Thermogemmata fonticola: one gene and its partner. Each later gene encodes a partner of the first gene's protein in a complex. Links are inferred from orthologs where the notes say so. Each region holds a gene or a part of one and is shown in the gene's direction. Other genes may lie near its edges. The genes, in order: secY and secA.

Region 1 (13,702 bases):
GCGTAAGCGCTGGATGGGCCGCCGGCCCCATAACCGCGGCACAAGCCAGAACCCGATCGACCACCCGATGGGCGGTGGCGAAGGGCGCACCAGCGGCGGGCGGCATCCCTGCTCCCCCACCGGCGTGCTCTCCAAGGGTGGAAAAACACGCCGCCGACGCAAACCCAGCAGCAAAGCAATCATTCGTCGCCGACCGCCGGGACGCTTCCAAAATACCGCCTGATCCTTTCGCTGGCTTGCTCTCTGTTGATGAGGGGGGAGCCGAGCGGAATCGGGCAAACAACGGGGTTGCCGCTGGTCGTCTTGCAGCCGCCCCACTAAACTAACTTACCCCTTGCCAGACGGAAAAATCCAGGCGGCGGGGACCACAAACCCAGCGGTGGCTTGACCCAAGACCACGATCCAAAGGGTGAAACACGCTGGGGAACGCTGCGGAATTCCCTGGAACATTGCTCGGAGACAGGGTTGGAACTGCTATGAGCCGATCGCTGAAAAAAGGTCCGTACGTCGATGAGCGGCTATTGGCTAAAGTCCTCAAACAGGGCTTGAACAAAGAGCCGATCAAAACTTGGTCGCGGGATTGCACCATAGTTCCGGAGTTTGTCGGGGCCACCTTCCTCGTGCATAATGGCAAGACTTTCCACCGGGTCTATGTCACCGAGGAAATGGTGGGCCACAAACTCGGCGAGTTCTCCCCGACCCGGATCTTCAAAGGCCACTCCGGAGGCAAGGCGAAAGCGGCCGGCGGCAAGTGACATCCGCGGATGAAGCAAGCTCCCCTCGGCTTCGGCTCCGGGGAATGTAGCGGGAGCAGCAGAATAACAGGATAGGAGCCATCCCCCAGTTTCCCACTGGGCACAGACGGCCCTCTGGCTCAGTGGATGGACAGGAAAACCTCCAGCAAGTAGCAGGTGAATCGACCATGCCCTACACGGCCAAACATCGCTTCGCCGACATGGGACCGCGGAAAATCCGGCCCTTTGCGAATCTGGTCCGGGGACGCAACGTCAACGAGGCGCTGGAGTTGCTCCAGTTCTACCCCAACCGCGGCGCCAAACTGCTGGCGGCGGTCATCAAAAGTGCCTACAGCAATGCCGATTTCCTGGAGCATCCCGACCCCGATGACCTCGTCGTGCTGGAATGCCGCGTGGATGGCGCCCCGATGTACAAACGCATTCAGCCCCGCGCCCGTGGCACCGCCTTCCGCATCCTCCGGCGGATGTCCCACATCACCGTGACGTTGGCGGACGAACAGGAAATGCAGGATTTGGTGGCAAATGACCTCAAGGCCGGAGGGCGCCAGCAGAATCTCGCCCGACTCGCCCTCGGTTGGCTCAAACGCCACGCCGTGTGACTGCAAGAGGGCGGCTTCTTTGCATGGAAATTTTCCTCGACACGCGCAGAAAACAGAAACGACCGGACTGGAAGAAGGACAAAGACCAAACTGAACTGAGAGAGACCAACGACACACTAAGGAACGCGACTTATGGGGCAGAAGGTACGACCGACCGGCTTCCGCACGGGCATCATGCGTCCCTGGCGTAGCATCTGGTATGCCGGGAAACAGGACTTTGCCGAACTTTTGCTGGAAGACTTCGCCATCCGCAAGTTCATCCATAAGTACCTAACCCGCCAACGCGAACGCAAGGAACAACGTCCGGCGATCTCCGAAATCCGCATCGAGAGGACCCGCGAGCGCGTCACGGTTTACATCGCTTCTTCCCGTGTCGGTGCGATCATCGGCAAGAAGGGGGAAAAGATCGAGAAACTGACCAAGGCATTGGAGAAGCTGACCCGCCGCCACATCGAAATCAAGACGATCGAGGTCACGCGCCCTGAAATCGATGCGCAACTGATTGCGGAGGACATCGCGGAGCAACTGGAGCGCCGGGCCAGCTTCCGTCGCACCATGAAACAAGCGATGCAGAAAGCGATGGAAAACGGCGCCCGCGGTGTCAAGGTACAGCTTTCCGGCCGCCTCGGTGGAGCTGAAATGGCCCGCTGCGAAAAGGCCATGGAAGGCTCTGTACCGCTGTCTACCCTCCGCTGCAAAATCGATTACGGATTCACCGAAGCTGCCACACCCCAAGGCAACATCGGCATCAAAGTCTGGGTCAATCAAGGGGATTACTTGACGGGAGATACCATCGATGCCACTGATGCCCAAGCGGGTCAAGTACAGAAAAAGTCAACGCGGCGTCGCCCGCGGTAAGACTACCCGCAAAAAATACCACGGCCCGATTCGCGGCTTCGCTCAGCGCGGCAATTACGTCGCTTATGGCGACTATGGCCTGCAAGCCCTGGAAGGCGGTTGGCTCTCCGCCGAGTGCATCGAAGCAGGGCGCATCACCATGACGCGCTTCGTCTCCGGCGAAGGCCGCTATTACATCCGCGTCTTCCCTCACAAGCCGATTACGGCAATTCCCGCCGAAACCCGCATGGGCAAAGGCAAGGGCGAACCGGAGTACTGGGCGGCTGTCGTGCGCCCCGGCCAAATCCTCTTTGAAATCGGGGGGCTGCCCGAAGCTGCCGCCCGCGATTGCCTCGCCCGTGTGGCTTACAAAATGCCTTTCAAGTGCCGCTTTGTCGCCCGACGCCCCAGCGTCTAGTTCCATCGGCACTTTCCGCCGCAATCCCAACGGTTTGTACAGGCCGGACCGTTGACCCGTCCCAGGCCTCAAACTACAATTATCCTTCCCTTTGTTTCCAACAGAAACTCCAGCATCGCTGGCTAACATACGCTCGGAGAGGTGATCGATGGTTCCGAAAACCCGTGAACTCCGCGGCATGAGCGACGAACAACTGCTCACCACCCTGCGCGACCTGGAAAAACATCTGTTCACCCTGCGCGTGCAGGCGGCCACAGATCGCCTCAAAGCCCCGGCGGAAGTCCGTAAAACCAAGCGGGCCATTGCACGGGTCAAAACGATCCAACGCCAGAGGGAACTTGAAAAACTCCGCCAGCTTCCCCCCGATCAACTCCAGGCCCGTATCGAACGCCTGGAAAAACGAGTCGAAGAGGATCAGCCCGGCAAACGCCGCGCCTTCCGCCAGGCCCAACGCCTCAAACGCTTCCTGGCAGAAAAAATGGCCGCTCCCAAGACCTAACGGAGGATGAAGCCGGCCCCGCGTCCCGAACATCCGGGAACCTGAGCACGCAGAAACAGAAGGCGGACCCTACCTGACGACCCAATACGCCTGTGATCCTCCTCCGAGAACACTCCCGAACACCACGAACACCCTAAGACGATAAGGATGCTTCCCATGGCTGAGACCAACCCGACGACGAGCAGTGCCCCGACGAAAACTACAGGCAAACGTCTTCTCCAGGGGATCGTCACCCGCGACAAAATGAACAAAACCCGGCGGGTCGAAGTGGAACGCCTTGTGCAGCATCCCCGCTATGGCAAATACATCAAGCGCCGCACCATCTGCTACGTCCACGACGAAAACAACGAATCCCACCTCGGCGACACGGTGGAAATCATCGAATCACGCCCCCTGTCCCGCTTGAAGCGTTGGCGGCTTGTTCGCATCGTCAAAAAGGCGCCTACCCGCACGCTCTCCCACCTGGAGGGAGCTGTCGCCGGTAGCGAACTCCCGGAACCCTTGCAAAAAACCGCCACCGAGACCGCGGCTTCCCCGCCGCCTCAGCCTTCCTGACAGCCCAGTGACATCCGTGCGTACTCTGCATATAAAACAAACTCCAGTTGGATGGGAACGAGGTGACTTATGATTCAGATGTACACATATTTGGATGTGGCCGATAACACCGGGGCCAAGGAAGTCATGTGCATCCAAGTCCTCGGCGGCTCGAAAAAGCGCGTCGCCCGCATCGGCGACATCATCCGTGCCAGTGTCAAAAAGGCCATCCCCGGCGGTGACGTCAAGCCGGGAGATGTCGTCCGGGGCGTGGTCGTCCGCACACGGGCCGCCACCCGTCGCGAGGATGGCAGCTACGTCCGCTTCGACCGCAACGCCATGGTCCTGCTGGACAACGAAAACAACCCCCGCGGTACCCGTATCTTTGGCGCCATCCCCCGGGAGTTGCGAACCAACTTCATGAAAATCGTCAATCTCGCCGCCGAGGTTGTCTGAGACCGGCGTCTTGGAAATATCCCCAAACCACACTCGGCTGCCAGCACTATGACATCGGCCTGACATACGACCTGAAGACCAAAACATCCAGCTCTACGCGAGGTTTCCGCCATGCATATCCGCAAAGACGATATCGTCGAAGTGATCGCCGGTGACGACAAGGGCAAGCGCGGCAAAGTCCTGCGCGTCATCCCGGAGAAAAATCAAGTGGTCGTCGAGGGAATCAATTTGGTCTATCGCCATGTCAAACCGTCGCGCCGCAATCCCCAAGGGGGACGAATCTCCAAGGAAATGCCGTTGGATGCTTCCAACGTCGCCCTGATCGATCCGGTGCAGAATAAACCCACCCGTGTCGGCATCCGTTATCTCCCCGACGGCAGCAAGGAGTTGTACGCCAAGCGCAGCGGGACCCGCCTGCGGATCCTGAGCAAGCCTCGTCCTCGCTATGCCCAATCCGCGAACCCCGCCAACCGTTGAACATCCCTGGCAGGCGGCAACGACGGAAGGCCTCAATGGCGGCAACGCCCCATCCAGACAAATGTCTTACATGTGTCTTTCATGAGGCCGGGTGCTGCCTATCCCCCACTCTTGGCGTGCTACCTGCGGAATCTTATAACATCTTTCTATCGCTGTACGCGATCTGGACCGTGAGCTTGCGTTGCTATCACCGGGATTTCAAACTATGACAGCCACTGCCACCCAATTGCCGCCGCCGCGTCTCAAACAGCTTTACGACCAAGAAATCGTACCGGCCCTCAGTAAAAAATTCGGCCGTACGAATCGCCTGAGCCTGCCGCGCCTGGAAAAAATTGTCATCAATATGGGCGTGGGGAAGGCGTTGCAAGACAAAGAACGCCTCAAGCAAGCGGTGGAGCATCTGGCCTTGATCGCCGGTCAGCGACCGCAGATCACCAAGGCCCGCAAGTCGATCAGCAGCTTCCGGCTCCGCGCCGGCTATGAAATCGGCTGCCGTGTGACGCTCCGCGGGCGACGCATGTACGAATTCCTCGACCGCCTCATCAACGTCGCCCTGCCCCGCATCCGCGACTTTCGCGGCGTCAACCCCCGAAGCTTCGACGGGCATGGCAACTACTCCCTGGGTGTCAGCGAACAACTCATCTTTCCGGAAGTGGATCCCGACACCGTCAACTTCACCCAAGGTATGGACATCACCATCGTCACGACGACTGACAGCGATGAGGAAGCCCGCGAACTCCTCCGCCTCTTCGGCATGCCCTTCCGCTCGTGAGATCGCCTTCCTCGTCAACACCCTGTTCCTTTTCCCTGCGCTTGTGAGACGCTTCCTTCAGGAACAATCTACCTTTTTCCGCGAAGGATGGAGGGGTCAGGCCCCACCCTTGATCTTTGGCCTCACCGCCGCACCCCCCGCCGCCGCCCAAATGCCCGGCAAAATCTGAATGATCTATGCCATTTCTGCTCCGATTATCCGGCGGGTGGCGGCACGCACCCTCTGAAGGCCTTTTGAATTCCTATCCCAGGGAAGAGGATGAATTGATTTTACCACTCGGATTCCCCAACACAAGAAAAAATCAGACTGCTCCTGAGTTACAGCAAACTCTGGATGTCACTGGGGGAACGCTAGCCGAGGAAGGGAAATGCCGCCGCACTGAATAGGTACTAGCAGAATAACCGCAATACCAGGTCGGAATGCTGTCCGTTATGGCCCAAGACCGTTCCAGTTTTTCCATCCTCGATGGAAGGCTTGAGGATTTTTGTGAACAGGATTACACGTAACTATCTGTCCCTCTTCGAGATCGGGCGATTCCGCTATTTTTGGGAAAATTTTATTTGACAGGGCAGGATTTATGGTACATATTTACAGAAATCCGGGAGGTTGAGCCACCACAATGTCGGCGTCCCTTTCCGGCTCCCAACAGGAAGCGTTCCCCTTTTCTGCGGAGACGTGGAGCCGCTCAGGAGGGTGCAAGATGGGGCAGATTACGAGCATTCGCGGGGCGGAATGGACGAAGTGGGACCGACGGCTGACCAACTCCTAAGCCGGGCGCGGGGGCTGCCATTGGGCGGAAGCGGCGGGCAGCGGCCAGTTTTTTCGTCCGGTCCTATTGGCGGTGGGGAGGGCAGGTGCTACAACAAAGATTCTCCGCATGTGAGGAACGGCCGGTTGCCACTATTGGCGGGTGTGAAGGTTGGCGAGCCGGTACGCCGGGAGGTTTTCCGCAATGTCCACGAATGCCCAAGAGGCGAAGCATCGGCGGCAGTTAGCTGCGATTATGGAGCATATCGCCGAGATGAAAAAGCCGCCGGAGCAGCGCGACAAGAGCAAGTTGCTCCCTGGATGGGAACTGATCCGCTTTCGGCGGCGTTGCCGGATTTGCGGCCGGGGCCGGGCGGTGTACCGCAAGTTCGGTATCTGCCGCATCTGTTTCCGCACGCTGGCCAGCGATGGGATGATCCCCGGCGTTCGCAAAGCCTCGTGGTAACGCACTCCCCCTTCATCCCTTCAGCTTGATGGGCAGCGGCCAATCACCCGGCAATTTGCCCCGCCTGCCTATTGCACCGAGGGAAGCCAAAGAGGACATTGCCATGATGACTGACCCGATTGCAGATATGTTGACCCGGATCCGCAACGCCAACGCCATCGAGCGCCCGTATGTGGAAATGCCCGCCACCAAGATGAAGGTGGCCATCGCGCGAGTTCTTCAGGAGGAAGGGTTCATACTCGGCTACCGGGTCGGCAAGTATGTCACGGTCCAGACGGAAAACGGTGCCGAGACCCAATTTCAACCCGTCGAGACGCTCAGCGAACCGCACCTGATCCTCCAGATCTTTCTCAAGTACGGTCCGGATGGCGAAAAGGTCATCCGTCATATTGAACGGTACTCCAAACCGGGACGGCGCGTGTATATGGGCTACAAAGAGCTACGCCCGGTGCTGGACGGATTGGGAATCGCGGTGCTCAGCACCAGCAAAGGCGTATTGTCCGACCGCCAAGCCCGCAAGCAGAAAGTCGGCGGGGAAGTGATCTGCACGGTTTGGTAAGGCGGGGTGCTTGGGGCACCCGAATACCCGGTTCTCTCCCTTGGCACGAGGCCTAACACGCCGGAACATGGAGAGCCAACCGGAAACGAGCGGGCAAAACAGAATGAAACGCCGACCCAACCCCGCGGAGGAAGGAATCGTCCGATCTGGCGGAGGAACGAATCGAGGACGGAGACAAGATATTTCGGAAATGTCCCGTGAGACATGAGGGAGCGGTTGCGATGTCACGTATTGGCCGTCAACCCATTGTTGTGCCGGCGGGAGTCAAAGTGACTCTTCAGAACGGCGAAATCACCGTGGAAGGTCCTAAAGGGAAGCTCCAGTGGAAGTATCATCCGCACATGCAGGTGGCCTTCGACGGCAAAAAGATCGTGGTCACTCGCCCCAATGACGAGCGGGAGAATCGCGCCCTGCACGGTTTGACGCGGGCGCTCATTTACAACATGATCGTGGGCGTGACCCAAGGATACGAGAAACGGCTGAAGGTCGAGGGAGTCGGCTTTCAGGCCGCCATGAAGGGCAAGGGGGTCGAGTTGACGGTGGGGTATGCCAACCGGATTTATCACGAACCGCCGCCGGGCGTGACGGTGTCGGTACCAGACCCGACGACCATCGTGGTGAGCGGAATCGACAAGCAGAAGGTGGGCCAATTTGCCGCGGAGATTCGGGCCAGCCGTAAGCCGGAGCCATACAAAGGTAAGGGCATCCGTTACGAAAATGAAGTCGTTCGCCGCAAGGAAGGGAAGTCCTTCGCTTCCGGCGGTAAGTGATCGGTTAGGGTGGCTCAGCGGGCTATACTCATCCCGGCGACCGCGAAATACGGGATAGTGTCTTGTTCTTCCAGGATGATCCCGATCGGAGAAAGCAGCAACGGGAGCGGCCATGAACACGCAAAAGTTGAAGCGGATTCGCGCACAAAGGCGAAAATATCGCGTCCGTAATCGGATTTACGGGACCCCACAGCGTCCCCGCTTGAGTGTCTTTCGAAGCAATATGCATATTTACGCCCAGTTGATCGACGATCTGCATGGTGTCACTCTGGCGGCGGCGAGCAGTTGTGGGAAGAACTCGGGCCTGAGCTACGGCGGGAACATTGCCGCCGCCCGCGAAGTGGGGCGGAAAATTGCGGAACTGGCCAAGGCCAAAGGCATCACGCAAGCCGTGTTTGATCGCGGCAGTTATCGCTTCCACGGGCGAGTGGCAGCTCTGGCCATCGCGGCCACCGAGGCCGGGTTGAAATGCACGGACCCGGAAGCCATTCGAGCGAAACAGGAAGCCCGCGCCCAAAAGCAAGCCGAAGCTCCCAAAGCCAAAGCTGAAGCCCGCCCCCGCGGTGGTCCGCCCGCCGGTAAAGCCCCCGCCAAAAAAGAGAAGGCCGCCAAATGAACCCGTCCTTTTCGGGAGAGCTACTGCCCTGCACCACGAGGAACAGATAAGACCTTCACCGAGGAATGAACTATGGCACGGGAACGTCGCGAGAAAGGTGATCTTGACGCCTACGATCAGGTAGAGCTGAAGGATTATGTGGTCAAGATTCGGCGGTGCGCGGCCGTCGTGAAGGGAGGCCGCCGCTTCAGCTTCAACGCCCTGGTCGTGGTCGGTGACGGCAAGGGGCGCGTGGCCTACGGCTATGGCAAAGCCAACGAAGTCCAACCTGCCGTTGAGAAAGCCTGCAAGGAAGGCGAGGCCAAAGTCCGCCGTTCCAATCCGTATTCGCTCCGCGGCACGACCATTCCCCATCGGGTCATCGGGCGATACGGAGCCAGCAAAGTCATCATGATCCCCGCGGGACCAGGAACGGGCGTCAAGGCCGGTCCCGGCGTGCGGGAGGTCCTCCAGGCGTGCGGCATTACGGACATCCTTACCAAGGTCCACGGGAGCACCAATCCCATCAACCTGGTGAAAGCGACTCTCAACGGGCTGGAACAACTGCGAACCAAGGAGCAAGTGGCCGCCCTGCGCGGCGTACCCCTGTAATCGTCCCGTGCCTGATGATGTGGGAATGTGATGGGGGAAATGAAATGAAGCTGCCCCGTGCTTGGGGAAGAAAATGATGGGGTGGAAATGGCTGGCTGGTTCGTCTATCCAACGGGTGAAAGCCAGCCGCAAGGATATTCAGGAGAGCAGCGATGGATTTGACCACAGTTTCGCTCGGGGTACATCGGCGGAAGCGGAAAAAACGAGTCGGTCGCGGCATCGGTTCTGGCCACGGGAAGACCTGCGGACGCGGCCATAAAGGACAATACTCCAGCGCCGGCTCGGAATGGCCCAGTCCGCTCTACGAAGGCGGGCAAATGCCCTTGTACCGCCGCCTGCCCAAGCGGGGATTCACTCGCGGCCCGTGGAAAAAGATTTATGCCATCGTCAACGTCGGCGACCTGCAAGATCGCTTCCAGGACGGCGAGAGGGTCAATCTCCAAAGCCTCAAGCAGCGCGGATTGATCGATGGCACCTTCGATGGCCTGCGCGTCCTCGGCGATGGCGAATTGACACGCAAACTCACGGTCCAAGCCCATCATTTTTCCGCTTCGGCCAAGGCCAAAATTGAAAAAGCTGGTGGAACATGCGAAATCCTGCCTGGCCCCAAGAAGCCGGTGCGTAACAAGATGGGAAGCGGTAAGTCCAAAAAGGGCTGAGTTCGCGGCTGCCGAAAACCGCTAGGCCGTCTGCTAACTGAGTCCGCCCGTTCACCCTCCAGGGCATGATCGGTCATGAATTGGCGAGCGATTGCACTGCTATCGGGTATTGTGGCGCTCACGGGCGCTGTCTTTTCCGCGGTGTGGGGAGGGCCGGGTAGCCTTACCTGGACCCTCAGCCTCTTCGGAGGGGCCGCGGTCGTGATCGGTGTAGCGCCGGAGCAACTCTTCCTCATTTTCCGCATCCCGGAACTCCGCAAAAAGATTTTCATCACCCTTCTGTTTCTGGCGGTTTACCGCATCGGTTATTACATCCCCTTGCCGGTGGTGGACCAGGCCAAACTGGCGGAGAAGATGCAGCAAATGCGCACCGGACCGCTCGGCCAGGTGCTCAGTTTTGTGTCCCTGTTCTCCGGCGGAAACCTGAGCATGGCCTGCATCTTCTCCCTGGGGATTATGCCCTACATCTCCGCTTCGATCATCATCCAATTACTCGCCAGCGGTGTGATGCCCTCCCTGGAGAAACTGCGTAAGGAAGGGGAAACGGGCCGGAAGAAACTCAATGAAATCACCCGCTACGTCACCGTTCCCATTTGCATGATTCAGGCACTCATGGTGGTCAACCAACTTTACCGGCCAGAAGCGGAGGGCGGATTTGGCGTCATTGCTCCCGGCTACCAGGGCACCTTCAACGTCCTGTGGTTTGGCTTCGCCGCCATTCTGACCATGACGGTCGGGACGATCTTCCTGATGTGGCTGGGGGAGCAGATCGACGAATACGGCATCGGCAACGGGATTTCCCTGATCATCATGGCTGGGATCGTGGCCCGCATTCCAGATGCCACCACGACGCTGCTGATCGACAGCGCCACCGGACAGCTCAAGGAATCCGTGCTCACCCTGGGAGGGACCACGGGGGACATTAGCTTTGAAAAACTGATTGTCATGGCGATCCTGTTTTTGGCGGTAGTGGTCGGCGTTATTGCCATGACGAAAGCCCAGCGGCGCATTCCGACGCAATCGGCGCGCCATGTCCGTGGGCGGCGGGTTTACGGGGGCACCCGGCAATTCCTACCCATGCGGGTGAATGCCGCCGGCGTCATGCCCGTGATCTTCGCCAGCACCCTCCTGATCCTTCCGTATGTCCTCTTCAGTGCTATCGACAGCATCTCTGGCGGAGAGGTGGCCTGGGCACGCACCTTGGCCCGCCTCTTCCAAGATCACCGCTCCTGGCTCTACAACGTTATGTACATCGCCATGATCTATCTCTTCACCTACTTCTGGGTGGCCATCACCTTCAATCCCAAAGAGATTGCGGACAACTTGAAGGACCACGGCAGCTTCATTCCGGGGTATCGTCCCGGTTCCCACACGGCGAATTACCTGGAAAAAGTGTTGATGCGTATCACCTACGTCGGCGCTGCGTTCCTGGCGGTGATTGCGATCATTCCCAATATCATCACCAGCGGTCTGGAAATCCCCTGGCAAGTAGCCAGCTTTTATGGAGGAACAGGTCTGCTGATCGTCGTCAGCGTCGCTTTGGACCTGATCCAGAAGATTAACAGTCACTTGGTGATGCGCAATTATCCGCAATTGACGGAGGAGTGACAGCCTTCTATCGACGGGGGTCAACATAATCCGCAGAGCAGGCCCCTAGAGCCACCCAGCGATTACGACTTCGCGGCCAAGAAATCCAAAGCACAGCGGGTAATACCCCCTATAACAGCGGGATTGATGCTTTCCAGCTTGCCATCATCCTGTTAGCGTGTATCTTGCGAGAGTTGGAGAATACGGACGGTTGACTTGGCCATCCACAATCAGGACCTTCCCGCGGACCTCACCTACCGTTCGGAAAGGGCGAATAGATCAGCGCCTAACGGAACAAACCGGCATCGAGCAGGTTATAGGATGAGGATAGATTTCAGAGACGGTAGCGTTCCCCTTTGGCATCCGGAACTCATTGGGAATAGTAGGTGCGCGTATGCGTTTGGTGCTGGTAGGACCTCCGGGAAGCGGTAAGGGCACTCAAGCCCGGCGCTTGGCAGAACGATTGGGGCTGACCTACATTGGCACCGGCGACATGTTGCGCGAGGCGATCGCTCAGGGTTCCGAACGGGGGCGGCGTGTCGCCGATCTGATCAAACAGGGTCTGCTGGTTCCGGACGCCGAGGTCAATGCACTCATTGCGGAATTGTTCCAAGGTCCGCAGCGTCCCCGTTGTTTTGTCACCGATGGCTACCCGCGGACTCGTGCCCAAGCCGAAGCCTTCGACCAACTCCTCGCTCGTTTAGGGTTGCCGCTGGATGCCGTCATCAATCTCACCATTCCCGATGAGGAGGTGGTCCGTCGTATTGCTGGCCGCCGCTGCTGCACCAACTCCGCCTGCGGCATCTGCTACAACATCTATTTCCAGCCTCCCCGCCAGCCGGGGGTTTGCGACAAGTGCGGCTCCCCTTTGGCCCAGCGGGATGACGACCGCGAAGAGACGGTCCGCCGCCGCCTCCAGGAGTTCCACAAAACCACTGATGCCCTGCTGGAACATTACCGCCAGCAAGGCCTCGTGCGCGATGTGTCGGCAGTGGATCATGTCGAAACCATTTACGCCAACATTCTCCAGGCCGCCCGACCACCCGATGGACATCAAGCCGCCTGCCCACCCGATGGACACTCGCCGCAGGCATCCTAGGATGCCCATGGGATGCGGCTCCTGGCCTTCCGGAAATGTGATTGGGAACAGGAAAAGATTACCGCAGGCCATTTCGACAACCCCTTGAGCCAGTCATGTTGCGTTCACGAACACCCCGTCCGCCGGAACTCAAATCCCCCCGCGAGATCGCCTTGATGCGCGAAGCCGGGAAATTGGTGGCCCGCGCTCTCAAACTCTGCCGGGACATGGCCAAGCCGGGGGTGACGACGCAGGAAATCGACCAGGCCGTGGAGGAGTTTTACGCCCGACACCAGGCCATTCCCTTGTTCAAGGGCTACCCCGGCAAGACCCCTTTCCCTGCTGTGACCTGCATGAGCATCAACGAGCAGGTTGTCCACGGCATCCCCAGCCGCCGCGCTCTCAAAGAGGGGGACATTCTCAAGGTGGACACCGCTTGCAAACTGCACGGCTGGTGTGCCGACCGCGCCATCACGATTCCCATTGGCCAAGTGTCGCCGGAGAAAGCCCGCCTGATCCGCGTCACCGAGGAAACCTTACAGATCGCCATTGATCTGCTGCCGAAGAAACGGTGGTGGAGCGAGATCGCCAGCGTCATGCAGCGGCACGTCGAACAGGCCGGCTTCAGTGTCGTGACGAGTTATGTCGGCCATGGCATAGGCCGAGCCATGCATGAAAGCCCCCAGGTCCCCAATTACGTCGATCGCGAAACCCGCAGGCAGGATTTTCGCCTGGAACCCGGCTTGGTGCTCGCCATCGAACCGATGGTGAACATGCGGCGGCCGGAAGTCGAAGTGCTCAGCGATCACTGGACGGTGGTGACACGCGACCGCATGCCCAGCGCTCATGTCGAGCACACTGTCGCGCTCACCGCCAATGGCGTGGTGGTCATCACGGCTGACGAAGGTGCTCTGGAGGAGGACGCCGCCGCTTCCCCGTCCTCTTTGCCCACCAGCTCCTCTGCCAGCCGAGAGAACACCTGAGGCCCCTTCCCTGAGTCGGGGCTGATTCGGCCAGGCCAGAGGTCCCGCAAACCCTTTCGAGGCGGTGGGGAAATGTTTCTGTTCCGCCCCTTGCCACTGGCGGGGGGCTATCTAATATGATGTTTTACCGGCCTGGGATAAATAGAAAGCTCGCATCCCTACGAGGGATGATTGACGGGAGAATCAACCATGAAAGTGCGCTCCAGCGTCCGCCGCATCTGCGAGAAATGCAAACTGATCCGACGCAAGGGAGTCGTCCGGGTCATCTGTGTGGACCCGCGCCACAAACAACGGCAAGG
Region 2 (15,368 bases), on another replicon or contig:
AGAGTATCGAACCCATCGACGAGGAACGAGTGCTGGTGTGCGAGTACAATCGGGTCGCCGAGTACAATCTGAAAACGGGGAAATTGGTGTGGAGTTACAACTGCAATAATCCCAACTCCGCCCAGCGCCTGCCCAATGGCAACACCTTGATCACCTTGATGAACGATCCACCGAATGGCCGCATCATCGAGTTGGCGCCTGACGGCGAGATCGTCTGGGAGTATCAGTCCAAGGACCCAGGTCTGCGTCCGGTCCGTGCTTGGCGGCGGTGAGCAAGCCCCATTCCCTGGGGACATCAACTCGTGGCTGGGAGATCGCGTCGCTCCCGAAGGTCAGTACCCTTGGCCCGCAGTGGGGACAGATTATTTTTTGCGGCTCTCTTTCTTTCAGTCTTACTGTTCCTTTGCGATCCCTCGCTGGTCGTAATCACTCTGGTGGCTATCCCTTTCCTGCGGATACCCTACCTCCCACCCGGACTAGCGTTGGACGCCGCCCAGCAGATCGAGGAAGTAGAGCGAAGGGTTTCCGCCTGGTGATTCCTGTCTTCCGTGCAGCCTGTATCTCCTGGGGTTATCGGCGGTTGCGTCGGTGTCAGGGACGCTGAGGGTGCAGTAATGGTCCCTGAGCCAAGCCGATGTACCTAGAATGGCAGAGTAGGAGACCACGACCTGTCCAGCCGAGGAACATATGAGCGAGCGGTACCTGTTTAGCATCAACCATCTCACGAAGCACTACGGCAAAAAGGAAGTGCTCAAGGACATCACCCTGTACTTTTACTATGGTGCGAAGATCGGCGTCATCGGCTCGAACGGGGCCGGAAAGTCCACTCTGCTGCGGATCATGGCTGGTGTGGATAAGGATTTCATGGGAGAAGCCTATCCGGACAAAGGGGCCACGATCGGCTATGTGCCCCAGGAACCGCGCCTGACGCCAGGCACCACCGTGCAAGAGCAACTGGAAGAGGCGGTGGCGCCCATCCGGGCCTTGTTGCGCCGGCAGGAAGAGATCGGCGAAGCGATGGGTCAGCCTGATGCCGACTTCGACAAATTGTCGGAGGAGATGGAACGAGTTCAAGCCCAGATCGACGCCTGCGATGCGTACAACCTAGACCATCGCCTGGAAGTGGCGATGGAGGCCATGCGCTTGCCGCCGCCCACCGCCTTGGTGGACCATCTCTCCGGGGGCGAACGCCGGCGTGTCGCCTTGTGCAAGGCCTTGCTTCATCCCTATGATCTGCTCCTGCTCGATGAACCGACAAACCACCTGGACGCGGAAAGCGTGGAGTGGCTGGAACAACATCTCAAGGAGTATCGCGGCGCGGTGGTGGCCGTGACCCATGATCGGTACTTCCTTGATAATGTCGCGCAGTGGATTCTCGAACTGGATAACGGCCGCGGTTACCCTTACCAAGGAAATTATTCCGGTTGGCTCGAGCAGAAAAAAAAGCGGCTCGAGATGCTGGAGAAGCAAGAGACGGCTCGGCAGAAGGCCTTGCAGCGTGAGTTGGAATGGGCACGCATGGCACCCCGGGCCCGAGTGGCCCGCAATAAGGCCCGCTTGGCGGCCATCGAAAAACTCCAGCAGCAACAGATCGATCTCGAAGAACGGGAACTGACCATTCAAATCCCTCCGGGACCACCCCTCGGAGACCTGGTGGTGCGCGCCGAAAACCTCCGCAAGGTGTACGGCGACACGGTCCTGTTCGAAAACGTCAACTTCAATCTCCCGAAGGGTGGAATCGTGGGGGTCATCGGCCCCAATGGAGCGGGCAAGACCACGCTCTTCCGCCTCATCACCGGCCAAGAGCAGCCGGATGGCGGCCGGTTGATCATCGGGCCGACCGTGCGGATCGCCTACGTGGATCAACATCGGGACCATCTCAATGACGACAACACCATCTTCGAGGAGATCACAGGCGGGGCGGAGTATTTGCAACTGGGGAAGCAACGGATCGCCAGCCGGGCTTATTGCGCGCGCTTCAACTTCCGCGGTCCAGATCAGCAGAAGAAGGTAGGAGATTGTTCTGGCGGCGAACGCAATCGCATTCATCTGGCGAAACTGCTGCGCAGCGGCGGGAATCTGCTTTTGCTCGATGAACCGACCAACGATTTGGATGTGGACACCCTGCGGGCGCTGGAGGAAGCCTTGCTGAACTTTGCCGGCTGTGCCGTGGTCATCTCGCACGATCGCTGGTTCCTGGACCGGATCGCTACGCATATTCTGGCGTTCGAGGGAGACAGCCAGGTGATCTGGTGCGAAGGGAACTACGCAGTGTATGAGGAGCAGAAGCGGGCACGCTTGGGCGAAGAAGGTGCTCGTCCGCGGCGGATCCGCTACCGCAAGCTAGCCGTCTGAAACCTAACGACAAGGCAGGGGGTAAGGTCATCGGAGGGGGCAGGGTGCCCAAGACCCGCGCGGCTTTCGTGGTGTTTGGACATCCGCCGGGACACCGCGTGCAGCGGCGCGTGCCGCCAGAAAGGAAAACCAGAAAGGAAAATCCCCAGTTATGCTGGAATTGATTGAGGTGACGAAAGTGTATGTCCAGGGGCGGCGGACAGTGCCGGCCGTGCAAGGAGTGTCGCTGACTGTCCGTCCGGGCGAGTTCGTCACGATCATGGGGCCATCAGGTTCCGGAAAATCGACCTTGATGCACCTGATGGGGGCGTTGGATACGCCGACCAGGGGGCGGGCGCTGTTTCACGGCCAGGATTTGCAGGCGATGAGCGACCGCCAGCGCTCGCTGCTGCGGCGCGAACGGATCGGTTTCGTCTTCCAGGCGTTCAATCTCTTGCCGACGCTGACAGCCGCGGAGAATGTCGCGCTGCCGCTACTGCTGGCGGGCCGGAACCGACGCCAGGCCCTTCAGCGTGCGGGCGAATGCCTGGAACAGGTGGGCCTGTCACACCGCGCAGACCACTTCCCCGATGAGTTATCCGGCGGTGAAATGCAACGGGTGGCCGTCGCCCGTGCCATCGTGGCGGACCCGGAAGCCGTCTTGTGTGATGAGCCGACGGGCAATCTCGACTCGCAAACCAGCCGTGAAATTTTGACCCTGCTCTCCCGCTTGCCAGAACCGGCACGTCGAGCGGTGGTCATGGTGACCCACGATCCGACAGCGGCAGCCTACGGTACACGCTTGGTTCGCCTCCGAGATGGCCGCATCGAGTCGGATCACCCGGTGCCGAAGAGTTCAGTCCCATGCGATTCGGTGTGACCGGCGACTGAGGGAATGGGCAAGGGGAGTCGGGTCCGGATGGCCGTTACCGTATACAGTCTGCTCAGCCGCCGCTACCTCCAGGTGCACTGGGAGCGTGGTTTGCTGATTGTGGCCAGCATTGCGCTGGGAGTAGCGACCCTCATTTCTGCTCGCATTCTCAATCGCTGCATCGAGATAGCGGCTCAAGATACGACCACTCCGATCGATGCAGCGGCTTTGTACGTCAGCAATGGGGAGGCCGGCGTCCTGCGCCAATTGGTCCGCGAGATCCGCGCCGCTCGCATTCCCGGCCTAAAAGCTGTCGAACCCCTGGTGTACGACCGCGTCACCCTTCCGGACCTCGACAATCGCTCGGCAGTGCTTTTAGGCGCAGAGGTGTCGTCCCAGATTCTCCAGAGCGATAATCCGCTCAAGGTGCAGGTCACGCCGCTAGCCCAGCTTCCCCGCTGGCAATTGCTACCGATCCTCTCGGCCATCCAGGAGGGGGATTTCGCGCGTGCGGCGGAGCTGTGGGATCGCTTGCCGGGGCGCTTGGTGGTGGTGTCGCGTTCGATCTACGACGCTTTAGTCCGTTCGGGCCTCCAGGGAAAGCCCTTGCGCCTCCGCCATGCCCTGCGGGATGTGGACTGCTTGGTAGTTGGCGTGGTGGATTTCGCCCCCGATTCACCCCTGGGCAGCCTGGGAAAGAATCTCATCGGCATGAGCGTGGGTCAGGCGGCGCGGGTCGTGCGTCCGGTGCCCCCCGCTGCTGCATTGGGCGGTCCGCTTCTGGAATATGCTGTGGAGCAGAACTGGACCGAGAAGGTCAATCGGATCGACTTGTATCTCGAACCGCAGGCGGACATCGAAACGGTGGGGCGTCTGGTCAATGCCGTGGTAGCAGGCCGGGCAGCGGTGCGCACCCCCGATGCCCAGCGGCAGAGCACACAGGAAGTCGTCGGCGGTCTGCAACTGGCCTTCTACATCTGCGCGCTGGGGTCCATGATTGTCGGACTATTCCTCGTGTACAACGCTATGGTGGTAACGGTAGCCGAACGGCAGCCCGACATCGGCATCCTCCGCGCCCTGGGAGCCACCCGCTGGCAGATCGTGGGCCTATTCACCATAATGGCGTCGCTCCTCGGCCTGCTCGGCGCTGTGGTCGGCATTCCCCTGGGAATCCTGCTGGCTGAGATGGCGTTGTGGCAATTCCGGGATGAGTTGGCCTCGATGTTCCTCAACCCGGAAATTCAGCCAGAGCGGCTCGATAGCCGTCAAGCGGTATGGGCTGTGGCAACGGGAGTGGTGGTGGCAGTGTTGGCCGCTTTCCTCCCCGCTCTGCAAGCGGCCAACGATGATCCCGCTCGTGCTGCTCGGCGCGGCCTACAACGCCGCACGCGACTCTGGAAACTACTCCATTACGCTACTTGCCTCCTGTTCATCGGCGGCGGCTTAGCGGCGATCGCCCTACGCCATCACTTGCCGAGCACGCGCACTGGTTCGATTGGCGGCATGGCCATTCTGCTTGTGGGCTTACTCCTTGCCGCACCCTTGATCGTCCAATTTCTGGTTCCGGTTCTCCGCCCTGTGGTCCAGGTCTGCTGCCCGTTTGTAGTGCGTCTGGCTTTCGACAATCTGGCCCGCGCTCCAAGTCGCACCGGCGTCGTTCTCGGAGCCTTGGCCGCTGGGGTTGCTCTCATGTTTCAAACCGCCGGGGTCGGCCGCAGCAACGAGGAACCCGTCATCGCCTGGATCGACCAGGTGGTGCAGGCCGACTACTTCGTCTTCAACGGCAACATGATGTCGGCCAACACGTCCAATTCCCCAATGAGCGCGGAAGTTGTCGAGGAGTTGCGGCAGTTGCCAGGGGTGGACCACGTCATGGCCATCCGCTACTCGCGCCCGGAGTACAACGGCACAATTGTGTATCTGCTCGCAGTGGATGCTGTCGATTATGTGCGAGCCACGCGGGAACGCGTCCCGGTCGGTCTGCCGGACCTGGAAAAGTTCCTGGATCTGCCCGGTACCAACGACGTGCTGGTCAGCGAGAACTTTGCCCGGCGCCACCGCGTTCAGGTCGGAGACACAATCACCCTCCCGGGGCCGAATGGACCGCTCCATTTCCGCATGATCGGGACGGTGCGGGATTACTCCTGGAGCCGCGGGACGGTGTTTCTGGATCGCCGTCGCTATGCGGAATTGTTTGGGGATCACCTCGTGGACATGTGCCATGTGTTCCTCCGGCCGGATGCCCAAGGTCAACAACTCGGCCAGTTGCACTTGCAGAATTATGCCCAGAGCCGGGGTTTATTCGTGACGGACCGCCATTCCCTGCGGCATTTTCTCACCGACTTGATCCAGCGTTTGTATTTGTTCGCTTACGCCCAGCAGGTGGTTGTGGGGATCGTGGCGGCCCTGGGAGTAGTGACGGCGTTGCTCATCTCTGTCTTGCAACGGCGCCGGGAATTGGGCTTGCTCTTGGCCGTCGGTGCGACCCCTCTCCAGGTACTCCTGAGCGTGCTGGCGGAAGCGCTGCTTTTGGGCGTGTTCGGCTCCCTCATCGGCTTTCTGGTCGGCTTACCCCTGGAATGGTACATCCTTCACGTGATCATGGTGGAAGAGTCCGGCTTCGTCTTCGATATCGTCGTGCCCTGGAGGCAAGCGGGAGGCATCGCCGCGGTAGCAATCGGCAGCGCCGCCTTGGCGGGATTGTGGCCCGCTTGGCGAGCTGTTCGCACGCGCATCCCGGAAGTGCTGCAATACGAATGATCCCCCGCCGTCAGACACTCCTTTAGCAGTTTCCCCTCACCTTTCGCTCTTCTCGGAGACCGCCGCCACTGCCATTTTCGACCCTGGTTTCCAGCCTGGTTTCCATTTTCCCAATTTCGGCTCTGGCCCACCTCTTTCTGGCAAGACATTTCCTTTTTCCTGCAACGAGAAAGTAGAATACTCCTATCCAATAAGTAAAGGGAGGCGGATTCCCTTGAATGGGGATAATCCGCCTCAACGGCGGCGGATTCGGGGTACTAGAGGCCTTAACGGATGATATTGACCCGAAAGGGAACGCCTCTGTAGCTTGAGGAATCACCCGCCGCTGCCTGGTTGTAGGAGAACGACTGCGATGTCTATGACGCAAACCGCTGCCCTGGAGCCGACCTTCTGGGAGCGTCTAGGGGAGAAGTTTAACACCTTCGCAGAAGGGTGCGTGCAGTTTCTGGCCCGTCTGATGGGCGGCTCGGCCAATGAACGTAAGATCAAATCTTTGGGGTACTACCGGCCCAAGAACAGCGAGACGCACATTGTCATTCCCGGCAGTCCCCTAGCGCGGATCAATGAGCTGGAACCGCGGATGCAAGCTCTCAGCGACGCGGAACTCAAAGAGCTGACGGTGCAATTCAAGAAGCGCCTGGCTGCCGGGGAAACGCTGGATGATCTCCTGCCGGAAGCCTTTGCTGCCTGTCGGGAGGCCGCCCGCCGGACCAAAAACATGCGGCATTACGACGTCCAGCTCATCGGCGGCATGATTCTGCACGGCTACGGCGAAAAACAGGGAGCCATCGCGGAGATGGTCACAGGGGAAGGGAAAACCCTGGTGGCCACCCTCCCTGCTTACCTCAATGCCCTCGAAGGCAAGGGCGTACACATCGTCACCGTCAATGATTATCTGGCACGCCGGGACTGCGAGTGGATGCTGCCCATCTACAACGCTCTGGGAGTGAGTGCTGCCTACATCCAATCGGACATGGACCCGGACAATCGCCGCCGAGCCTATCAGGCGGACATCACCTACGGTACGGCCAGCGAGTTCGGCTTCGACTACCTCCGCGACAATATGAAACTGGCCCGGCATGACGACGAGGAATTCCATCCCTATTACCGCCAAGTCCAGCGCGTGCCGCTCAACTACGCCATCATCGACGAGGTCGATAACATCCTCATCGATGAGGCCCGCACGCCGCTTATCATTAGTGGCCCAGCGTTCTCGGATGCCCGCCGCTTCGCCGATGCCGATCGCATCGCCCGCGCTTTGACCGAGTTGGAACGCAAAGCCCGTAAGGAACTCGCCGCCACCGGCGTCGTGGTCATCACCGGCACCGAAGGAGACAACCTGCCGACACTTTCCCCTCCTGATCCCAAGCGTGTGGACCCGCAGAATCCGCCGCCTCGGGGCGTTTACTTTGAAATCAAGGAGAAGGAACGGACCTGCCACTTGACCGACGCCGGGGTCCGCAAAGCCGAGGAACTGGCCGGGGTCGAGAGCTTCTACACCGCCGGCAATATGGAATGGCCGCACCTCATCGACAACGCCCTCAAGGCCCATCACCTCTACCACCTGGATCGCCACTACATCATTGACCGCGATCCCCGCGAAAACCACGAGCTGAGCATCGTCATCATCGATGAGCACACCGGGCGAGCCATGTACGGGCGGCAGTGGTCCGACGGCCTCCACCAAGCGATTGAAGCCAAGCACCAAAAGGACGGCGTCCGCATCAAACAGGAGACGCAAACCCTCGCCACCATCACCTTGCAAAACTTCTTCAAGCTCTATCGCAAGCGGGCTGGCATGACCGGAACCGCCAAAACGGAGGAAAACGAGTTCTGGAAAATCTACGGCATGGAAGTCTTCGTCGTGCCGACCAACAAACCCCTGCGGCGGATCAACTACCCCGACCTCGTCTTCCGCACGGAGAAGGAAAAGTGGGATGCCATCGTCGAAGAGATCGTAGAGATACACCGCAGTGGCCGCCCTATCCTCATCGGCACACGTGATGTGGATAAAAGCGAGAAGCTCTCGCGCATGCTCAAGATGCGCGGGATACCACACGAGTTGCTCAACGCCAAGCCGGAAAATGTCGCGCGGGAAGCCGAGATCATCGCTCAGGCCGGACGCCTGGGAGCCGTCACCATCGCCACAAACATGGCTGGCCGTGGTACCGACATCATCCTCGGCGGCAACCCGGAAACCCTCGCCTGGGCACGCCTCAAACAGCTCAAAGGCCCCGATGGACGTTCCTTATACCCCACTCGCCTCGACGTCCCCAACGACGTCTGGATCCAAACGGTCGCAGAGATCGAAGCCAAGGAGAAGATGAAGGAGGAAGGACGGAAAGTCGCGGAACTCGGCGGCCTGCACATCATCGGCACGGAACGCCATGATTCCCGCCGGATTGACAATCAGCTCCGCGGCCGCGCCGGCCGCCAGGGAGACCCCGGTTCCAGCCGCTTCTACCTGTCCCTTCAGGACGACCTGATGCGCCTCTTCGCCTCAGAATGGGTGGCCAGCGTCCTGACACGCCTGGGCATGAAGGAAGGCGAGGCCATCGAGTCCCGCATGGTCACACGCCGCATCGAAAAAGCCCAGAAGAAAGTCGAAGAGTGGCATTTCGATCAGCGTAAAAACCTCCTCGAATACGACGAAGTCATGGATTACCAGCGCAAGAGCGTCTATGGCAAACGCCAGGAGATTCTCGACGGCAAGAATCCCCGGGCAGAAATCCTCGCCATGCTCCGCTGGCAAATGGACAAGGCCATCCAGCGCTTCCTCGACCCAGACTACGGCCCGGCCAGCTTCGCCAGCTTTGCCGCCAACCGCCTCGGCATCGAGTTCCAGGCCTCGGAGTTCCGCTCCGGTTTCGAGGACGCCGTCAAATACGCTCAGGATAAAGCCGTTCAAACCATCCCCACCATCATTCAGGAATTGCTCGAGGAAAACCTCAACCCCGATGAAGACCCTGCGGACTGGCGCTGGAGCGAACTCTGCCGTGCTCTGCAAGCCCGCTTCGGCCTGGAATACACCGATCGGGAATTGAAAAAGATTCCCCGCGAGCGCCTCGATGAGTTTCTCATTGCCAAGGCCGAGGAAAAACTCCTAGCCGTCGATCTCCAGGATGGCCAGCGCTATCTGAGCCGGTCCTACGGCGCCGAGTCCCTGGCGGAGTGGATGCGGCAAAAATTCGACATCCGCATCGATCCCGCACCCCTGCTAGAGATGGAAACGGAGCAGCTCCGCCAGTTCCTCTATCGCAAAATTCGGGAGGCGTACCGGAAAAAGGATATCGAGTTCCCCGTGCTCAACGCCCTACGGCTCTATCTGCCGGAAAAGATGAGCAGCGGACATCCCCCCGACCGGGAGAAGCTTTACAACTGGGCGGTGCAACGCTTGGGTACAGCTTTGGTGACCATGCGTAACCCCCAAGCCTTTGCCGACCCCAATGGGTTCTTCCACGCCGCTAACCAGACGCTGGCTGAATTCGGCTTGACGGAAGAGTTCGTCCGCACGGAATCCCGCAGCCGTATCCGGGAAAAGTTGTTGGAGATCTCCGCCCAAGCGATACCCGCCGCAGATTTCGAGGAAATCGAGGCACGTGTAGATGAGGTTCTCTCCGGCACTCACCATGCCGAAGAAGAAGATGCACGGGAACTCGCCGACTGGTGTAAACAAACCCTGCATCTGGACCTGGAAGCGTCCGCTTTCGTCGGGCAGAACCGGGAACAAGTCCTCCACCGCATTCTCAATGCCTATGACAAAAAATATCGTCCGGAGATGCGCTCCGTGGAGCGAGGCTTGATCCTGGAGCAACTCGACAACGCCTGGAAGTCCCACCTGTTGGTCATGGACAGCCTGCGTAGCGGCGTCGGCCTGCGGGGTTACGCCCAGGAAGACCCCAAGATCGTCTACAAACGAGAGGGAATGAAAGAGTTCGAGGCGATGTGGGAAGGGGTGCGGGAACGGATCACGGAGTCGGTGTTCCGCATGGAGGAGATGGGAGATGACACCGCTCTGTCGGCACTTTGGGCGGGGGCGCGGGCGACGCATGAAGCCGCCCTCTCCGCCCTGCAAGCCCGCCAGGCTCAGGAACAGCAGGCCGCCATGCAAACCAACACCGGCAGCGAATCCCGGCGTATCGAACCAATTCGCAACGTCGGCAGGAAGGTCGGCCGCAATGACCCCTGTCCCTGCGGCAGCGGCAAAAAGTATAAGAACTGCCACATGCGGCTCGAATCCGGGAAACGCTGAGAACATCTGGCAGCTAAGGATGCGAGCACAGCCGACACCACGCCGCACCCCTCACACTCCCTGGGCTTTGCGGAACGGATGCCCATGCTCCTGAATCTTTGCTACGTCTTAGCGTTGTCCTGCTTCTTCCCCTGGCTGCTCTGGCGCGCCATTCGTACAGGCCGTTATCGCCGCCATTTGCCCTCCCGGCTCTTTGGTCCTATCCATCTGCGGAAAGGACCGATGGTACCAAAAAGTGCGGCGGAACCGCCCGCCGTCTGGTTTCACGGCGTCAGCGTGGGGGAAATCCATCTCTTGGTTCCGTTAGTGCAGGCTTTTCGGAAGCGGTTTCCTCACTGGCGAGTCGTGGTCTCGGCTTCCACCGACAGCGGACTGGATGAAGCCAGGCGCACATTCTCTGATCTGACGGTGCTCCCCTGGCCTTTCGATTTTACTTGGGCGGTGCAGCAAGCGCTGGATACCCTCCAACCGCGGCTGATAGTCCTGGCCGAGAGTGAACTGTGGCCAAACTTTCTGGATGCAGCTCGCCGGCGGCACATTCCAGTCTGCGTGGTCAACGGGCGGATCAGCCCGCGGACGGCAGCACGCTGGCAACGCTGGCCGGCTCTGGTATGGCGGCTGCTCTTGAAGCCAGTCAGCCATTTTGTCGTGCAGAGTGAAGCGGATGCCCAGCGCTTGCGCCAACTGGGAGTCCCACCGGAAAAAATTACGGTGACCGGTTCCATCAAATTTGATGGCGCCCTGCATTACCAGCCTGGGAAAACCCAGGAACTTGCACGCTGGTTGGGTCTCCCCTGGCCGAGGCCCGCTTCCTTCGCTGCGGATGATCCTTCTGCCCCGTCAGGTCCGCCGATTCTCTGGCTCGCCGGCAGCACACATCCTCCGGAGGAAGAGATTGTCCTGCGAGTATTTGCCGACTTGCGCCGCCGCTATCCCCGCCTGCATCTGCTCCTTGTTCCGCGGCATCCGGACCATTTTGAGGAGGTGGCCCAGCTTGTGGCGAAGACAGGACTGTCTTGGGTGCGCCGCTCTCGGCACCCGCAACCGCTGGCCGCTTTACCCGCGGTCATCTTGTGGGATACCATCGGGGAGTTGCAGGCAGCGTGGGGCTTGGCCGATGTCGGTTTTGTGGGGGGAAGCCTGGATGGGCGTCGCGGCGGGCAAAGCATGATTGAGCCGGCAGGGCAGGGGATTCCTTGCCTCTTCGGTCCGCATGTCTGGAATTTCCGCCAGGCGGCGGAGCAATTGGTCGAACGAGGAGCAGCGATCCAAGTCCCTCAGGCCGCTGATCTGGAACCTCAGTTGGAACGCCTGCTGCAAGACCCGCAAGGCCGCCGACGCATGGGGCAGATCGCCCAGGAATTCGTACGCAGTCAGCAGGGAGCAGTGCACCGCACGCTCCAAGTTTTGGAAAAATTGCTGTCCGCTTATATCTCTGGGCCAGGAGAGCGTCCCGTCGCTACGGAATAAGGCCCTCCCGGAAGAGGCCGAATATCCCTTAGAATACAGGCATGTCCGATTCTCTCGTGTGGTGCAATGGCCGGTTTTTAGCGCAAGCGGAGGCGGCGTTGCCGTGGACCGATGCCGGATTTGTGTATGGTGCCGTACTTGTCGATAATGCCCGGACCTTCCAGCGGCAGTTGTTCCGTTGGCCCCAGCACCTGGAGCGCTTCCGCCGCCACTGTAGACTCTGCGGCCTGGCTTTGCCTTACTCCGACGACCAACTGACCGCCGTCGCAAAGGAACTGATCGCGCACAACGGCCGGCTCCTGGACGAGAAGGCAGAGATGCAAGTGGTGACCTTTGCCACTCCAGGCCCAATCGGTTGGCTTGTGGGAAAGGAGAGCGATGGCTCGCCAACCACCGGCATGATGGTCTATCCGTTGTCCCGCCAGCGGTACCGCCGGTTTTTTTCCGAAGGGGTCGCCCTGGAGATCACCGGCCAGCAGCACTCCCACCCCAGTGACATCCTGCCGCCAGCGATCAAGCATCGCAGCCGCCTGATGTGGTTTCTGGCGGAACGTCGCAAACGCCTGCCCCATGCGGTGCCGGTGCTGGTGAATCAAGAGGGGATTGGAGATACGCCTTTGGGCGCGATTGTTGCGGTTCGTGGGGGCACGATCCTACTGCCGCCGGCCGATGCGGTCCTGGAAAGCATCAGCGTACAATTCCTGCGTGAGCTGTGCCAGGGTTACGGCATTCCCGTGCAGGAGTCGCCGTGGAACCTGCGTGAACTGACTGCTGAGCCAAGCGGGGGAAGGGAACGTCTCCCGGCAGAGCCGATCCAAGAGCTACTGCTTGTGGGAACCGCCTTTTGCATAGCAGGAGTACGGCAGTTGGTTTCTTCCAGCGGCGAGCGGATTTTCCCCTGGCCTGGCGAGATGTATTCCCTTCTGCTCGCCGCTTGGGAGCGGCAGGTGGGCAGTCCGATCGCTCAGTATTTTCTGGATTCCCCAGGCTAATTTTGCAACTGCCGCGGTGCACTTGCTGCAAGTTACGGGCGGAACAGGTCCGCAGGTTTGACGCCGGGTTGCCATTCCTTGGGACTCTTGAAGCGGAAGGGGGAGGGGGTGAAGGTGCCGACCACCGTTACATCCGTCTTGGGTGGAATCTTATCCTCCAGGCCAACGGCCCAGAAACAAGCATTGACGATCAATCGGCGGGTGGCCTCGTTGGCAAAATCTTGCGAAGCACCCATGGTGGTGGTGAAGACGCGCCCGGTGGCACCTTTTTCCCCACGGTAAGTTTTGACCCAAGCGATCGGCATCATCGGGTCGTTCTTTTTGCCGCGGACAGCGGGAGAATCCGGCTGTAAAGTTGCTGTCACCTCTCCGAGCACGAGCGGCAGGCTATCCCCCGGCAACGGCAGGCGGACGGTATAAACATCGGTCGGCCCAAATATCTCGCCATCTCCAATGCCGCGCAGAATCGGATGCTTCTCCTGGCCGGGAGCAATCCGCCCGCGCGTTCCCTCTTTTCCATGGGCGCCATGGTGTGCCACCCACGTTTCCCCTAAGACTTGTTTGCCAAACCCACCTGCATAATCCTCTCCGTTGTAATTCCAGGAATACTTGTGATATTTACGATCCTTGGGAATGTTGAAGGCATGAGTGGCCGTGCGTAATCCCACCACAGGTTTGCCACGGGCAAGATAGGTTACGATATGTTGCATTTGCTCATCCGGCAAGTTGAGGAAGCGCGTGAAGATCACCATGAGGTCCGCATGTTCCAAGGCATTCAATCCTGGTATGTTTCCGATATTGGGATTAATCGTTCCGGTTTGTGGGTCCACTGTGTAGAGCACTGTGCAGGTGAAGCCGTGACGGTGGGCCAAAATCTTCGCCAATTGGGTGATGGTCTCTTCGGAGCGGTATTCCTGATCGCCGCTGATAAGGACGATGTGTTTCCCTTGGCCTGCTCCCGTGGAACCTTTGAGCACGACGATGTCATCCGCTGCCTGAACGCCAGCCATTGCGAGTGTCAGAAGGCCCATCAAAACCAGGCCGTTGCGGAGGCGCCTTGCTCCTCGCGCCTGCTGGACCCCGGAAATCGCGGCCGGCATGGCTGGGCCGGCTTCCGTTCCATGATAAGCCCAGGAATGGTGCGAAAGTAGTTGCCCCGACTGTTCGGGCACGTTGCGAATCACCGGCGAGGTTTCCATAGCTGGCCTGCACCTTTGGGATACACGGTTAGGGTTCACTCCATCCACTCCACGAGGCTGTCCGGGGAGCACCGGCCGCCTGGAGAGTAGAGACAGCTTCTGATGGCCCAATATATAATTTGGCCCGCAAATTGCGAGAAGAAATAGCCGGATTCCCCGCATCGTGGGGAACCAAGAGCCAGCGGAAGACCCTGCGCGATCCGCACAATGCCCCTCTCCGAATCTGGGAGAAATAGCCTCAGCGCTGGCCGATGTTTCCGCTTGCCGATGCGGAGGTTACTCTTTAGCATCGTAGGCATTACGGCTTCACGAAAGTTCCGGTATCCTGGCAGGGAGATGGGCATGAGCACGATGGATCCTCCGGTGCGTCCGGCAGACGGTCTGCTGCGGTTCAAACTGTCCACGATGATGTTTTTGCAGTTTTTCATCTGGGGCGCCTGGTTCGAGTTGGGTTTCGATTACATCCCGAAGCTAGGCTTCCAGGATACCTGGCAACTGCCGCTCATTTTCGGGGCTTTCAACATCGGCGCTTTGGTGGCGCTCTTTTTCAGCACCCAGTTTGCGGACCGGCACTTCGCAGCGGAAAAGTTCCTGGCATTCAGCCATCTGGTCGGCGGAGTGGCGATCTTGGGCCTGTTCTTCATCCGGCCTAATCCGAACGATCCCCAGGAGGTGAATCTGCTCTTCTGGCCTTTCTTCGGCTTAATGCTGGTCCATTCCATCTTTTATGTGCCGACGATTTCCATCACCAATTCAATTGCCTTCGCCAACTTACAGGACCCGCAACGGCAGTTTGGCCCGATACGCGTCTGGGGAACGATTGGCTGGATCGCGGCGAGTTGGCCCTTTATCTTTTTGCTGGTGGATTGGAGCCGCGTGCCTCCCATGACGGAGGTGGGATTTTTCCAATGGCTGGGTACCGCTTTGGGCAGCTCGCTGGTGGGTGAAAACTCCATGGCGATGAAGCGGTGCATCTTCCTGGTTGCGGGGGTGGCTTCCCTCCTGCTAGCAGCTTTCAGCCTGTGCCTACCCCATACGCCTCCCAAACCGGCAGCGACGGCAGCGGACGCTCTGGCTTGGCTCAAAGCCATGCGCCATCTGAAGAAGCCCTTTATCGCCGTCCTCTTTCTGGTCACCTTCATCGATGCGGCCGTCCACCAGAGCTTCTTCTATTGGACCTTCACCTTCCTGGGTCCGAAAGTAGACGGCGGTTGGGTGGACATCCCGGCCAATTGGGTCGGACCCGTGATGAAGATCGGCCAGATCGCCGAAATCCTCACCATGTTCATTCTCGGCTACGCCCTCAAGAGCCTCGGCTGGCGCTGGACCATGATCCTGGGAGTGTTGGGGCATGCCGCCCGATTTGCCGTCTTCACCTATTACCCGGAGCCGTGGGCAGCGATCACTGTGAATGTCCTCCACGGTATCTGCTATGCCTTTTTCTTCGCCACGGTGTACATCTTCGTGGATGAGTTCTTCCCGAAAGATGT

What was found.
Region 2: the proteins of secY (region 1) and secA are in contact, whole or in part, in a crystal structure (PDB 3DIN), measured with the Thermotoga maritima proteins. The link is inferred for Thermogemmata fonticola from one-to-one orthologs. Residues at the interface, in WP_004081795.1 of Thermotoga maritima: Glu108, Gly109, Glu110, Glu111, Ala236, Glu237, Arg238, Arg239, Ile240, Thr241, Ile242, Gln243, Tyr244, Ala245, Arg246, Arg247, Val248, Thr249, Gly250, Arg251, Arg252, Val253, Tyr254, Gly256, Ala257, Ser258, Thr259, Tyr260, Leu261, Pro262; in WP_004082002.1 of Thermotoga maritima: Glu261, Ala262, Arg263, Lys300, Ala301, Arg302, Thr303, Ile304, Ile305, Leu323, Tyr324, Asp325, Pro326, Val329, Ser330, Tyr333, Ile336, Lys340, Phe345, Val349, Glu363, Phe364, Tyr374, Ser375, Gly376, Gly377, Glu393, Ile395, Thr482, Ser483.

The regions. Positions count from the first base shown.
Region 1 is NZ_JACEFB010000002.1:630,469-644,170, reverse strand. What follows is about bases 9,264-12,096. They hold secY (preprotein translocase subunit SecY), read left to right. Parts: upstream 9,264-9,830; coding sequence 9,831-11,363; downstream 11,364-12,096. Other genes in these bases: H0921_RS05955 (adenylate kinase), read left to right, coding at 11,737-12,096; rplO (50S ribosomal protein L15), read left to right, coding at 9,264-9,755. Outside these bases: rplB (50S ribosomal protein L2), read left to right, coding at 1-223; rpsS (30S ribosomal protein S19), read left to right, coding at 477-755; rplV (50S ribosomal protein L22), read left to right, coding at 923-1,354; rpsC (30S ribosomal protein S3), read left to right, coding at 1,487-2,212; rplP (50S ribosomal protein L16), read left to right, coding at 2,151-2,609; rpmC (50S ribosomal protein L29), read left to right, coding at 2,758-3,108; rpsQ (30S ribosomal protein S17), read left to right, coding at 3,265-3,663; rplN (50S ribosomal protein L14), read left to right, coding at 3,733-4,098; rplX (50S ribosomal protein L24), read left to right, coding at 4,210-4,575; rplE (50S ribosomal protein L5), read left to right, coding at 4,781-5,347; H0921_RS05990 (type Z 30S ribosomal protein S14), read left to right, coding at 6,369-6,560; rpsH (30S ribosomal protein S8), read left to right, coding at 6,664-7,119; rplF (50S ribosomal protein L6), read left to right, coding at 7,341-7,889; rpsE (30S ribosomal protein S5), read left to right, coding at 8,578-9,096; more of rplO, read left to right, coding at 9,249-9,263; more of H0921_RS05955, read left to right, coding at 12,097-12,441; and 2 more genes. UniProt on the Escherichia coli protein: The central subunit of the protein translocation channel SecYEG. Consists of two halves formed by TMs 1-5 and 6-10.
Region 2 is NZ_JACEFB010000001.1:279,368-294,735, reverse strand. The notes cover bases 5,919-10,417. They hold secA (preprotein translocase subunit SecA), read left to right. Parts: upstream 5,919-6,317; coding sequence 6,318-10,217; downstream 10,218-10,417. Other genes in these bases: H0921_RS01030 (3-deoxy-D-manno-octulosonic acid transferase), read left to right, coding at 10,302-10,417; H0921_RS01040 (FtsX-like permease family protein), read left to right, coding at 5,919-5,965. Outside these bases: H0921_RS01055 (PQQ-binding-like beta-propeller repeat protein), read left to right, coding at 1-272; energy-dependent translational throttle protein EttA, read left to right, coding at 688-2,355; H0921_RS01045 (ABC transporter ATP-binding protein), read left to right, coding at 2,507-3,214; more of H0921_RS01040, read left to right, coding at 3,254-5,918; more of H0921_RS01030, read left to right, coding at 10,418-11,687; H0921_RS01025 (aminotransferase class IV), read left to right, coding at 11,729-12,679; H0921_RS01020 (ThuA domain-containing protein), read right to left, coding at 12,712-13,779; H0921_RS01015 (MFS transporter), read left to right, coding at 14,221-15,368. UniProt on the Escherichia coli protein: Required for protein export, interacts with the SecYEG preprotein conducting channel.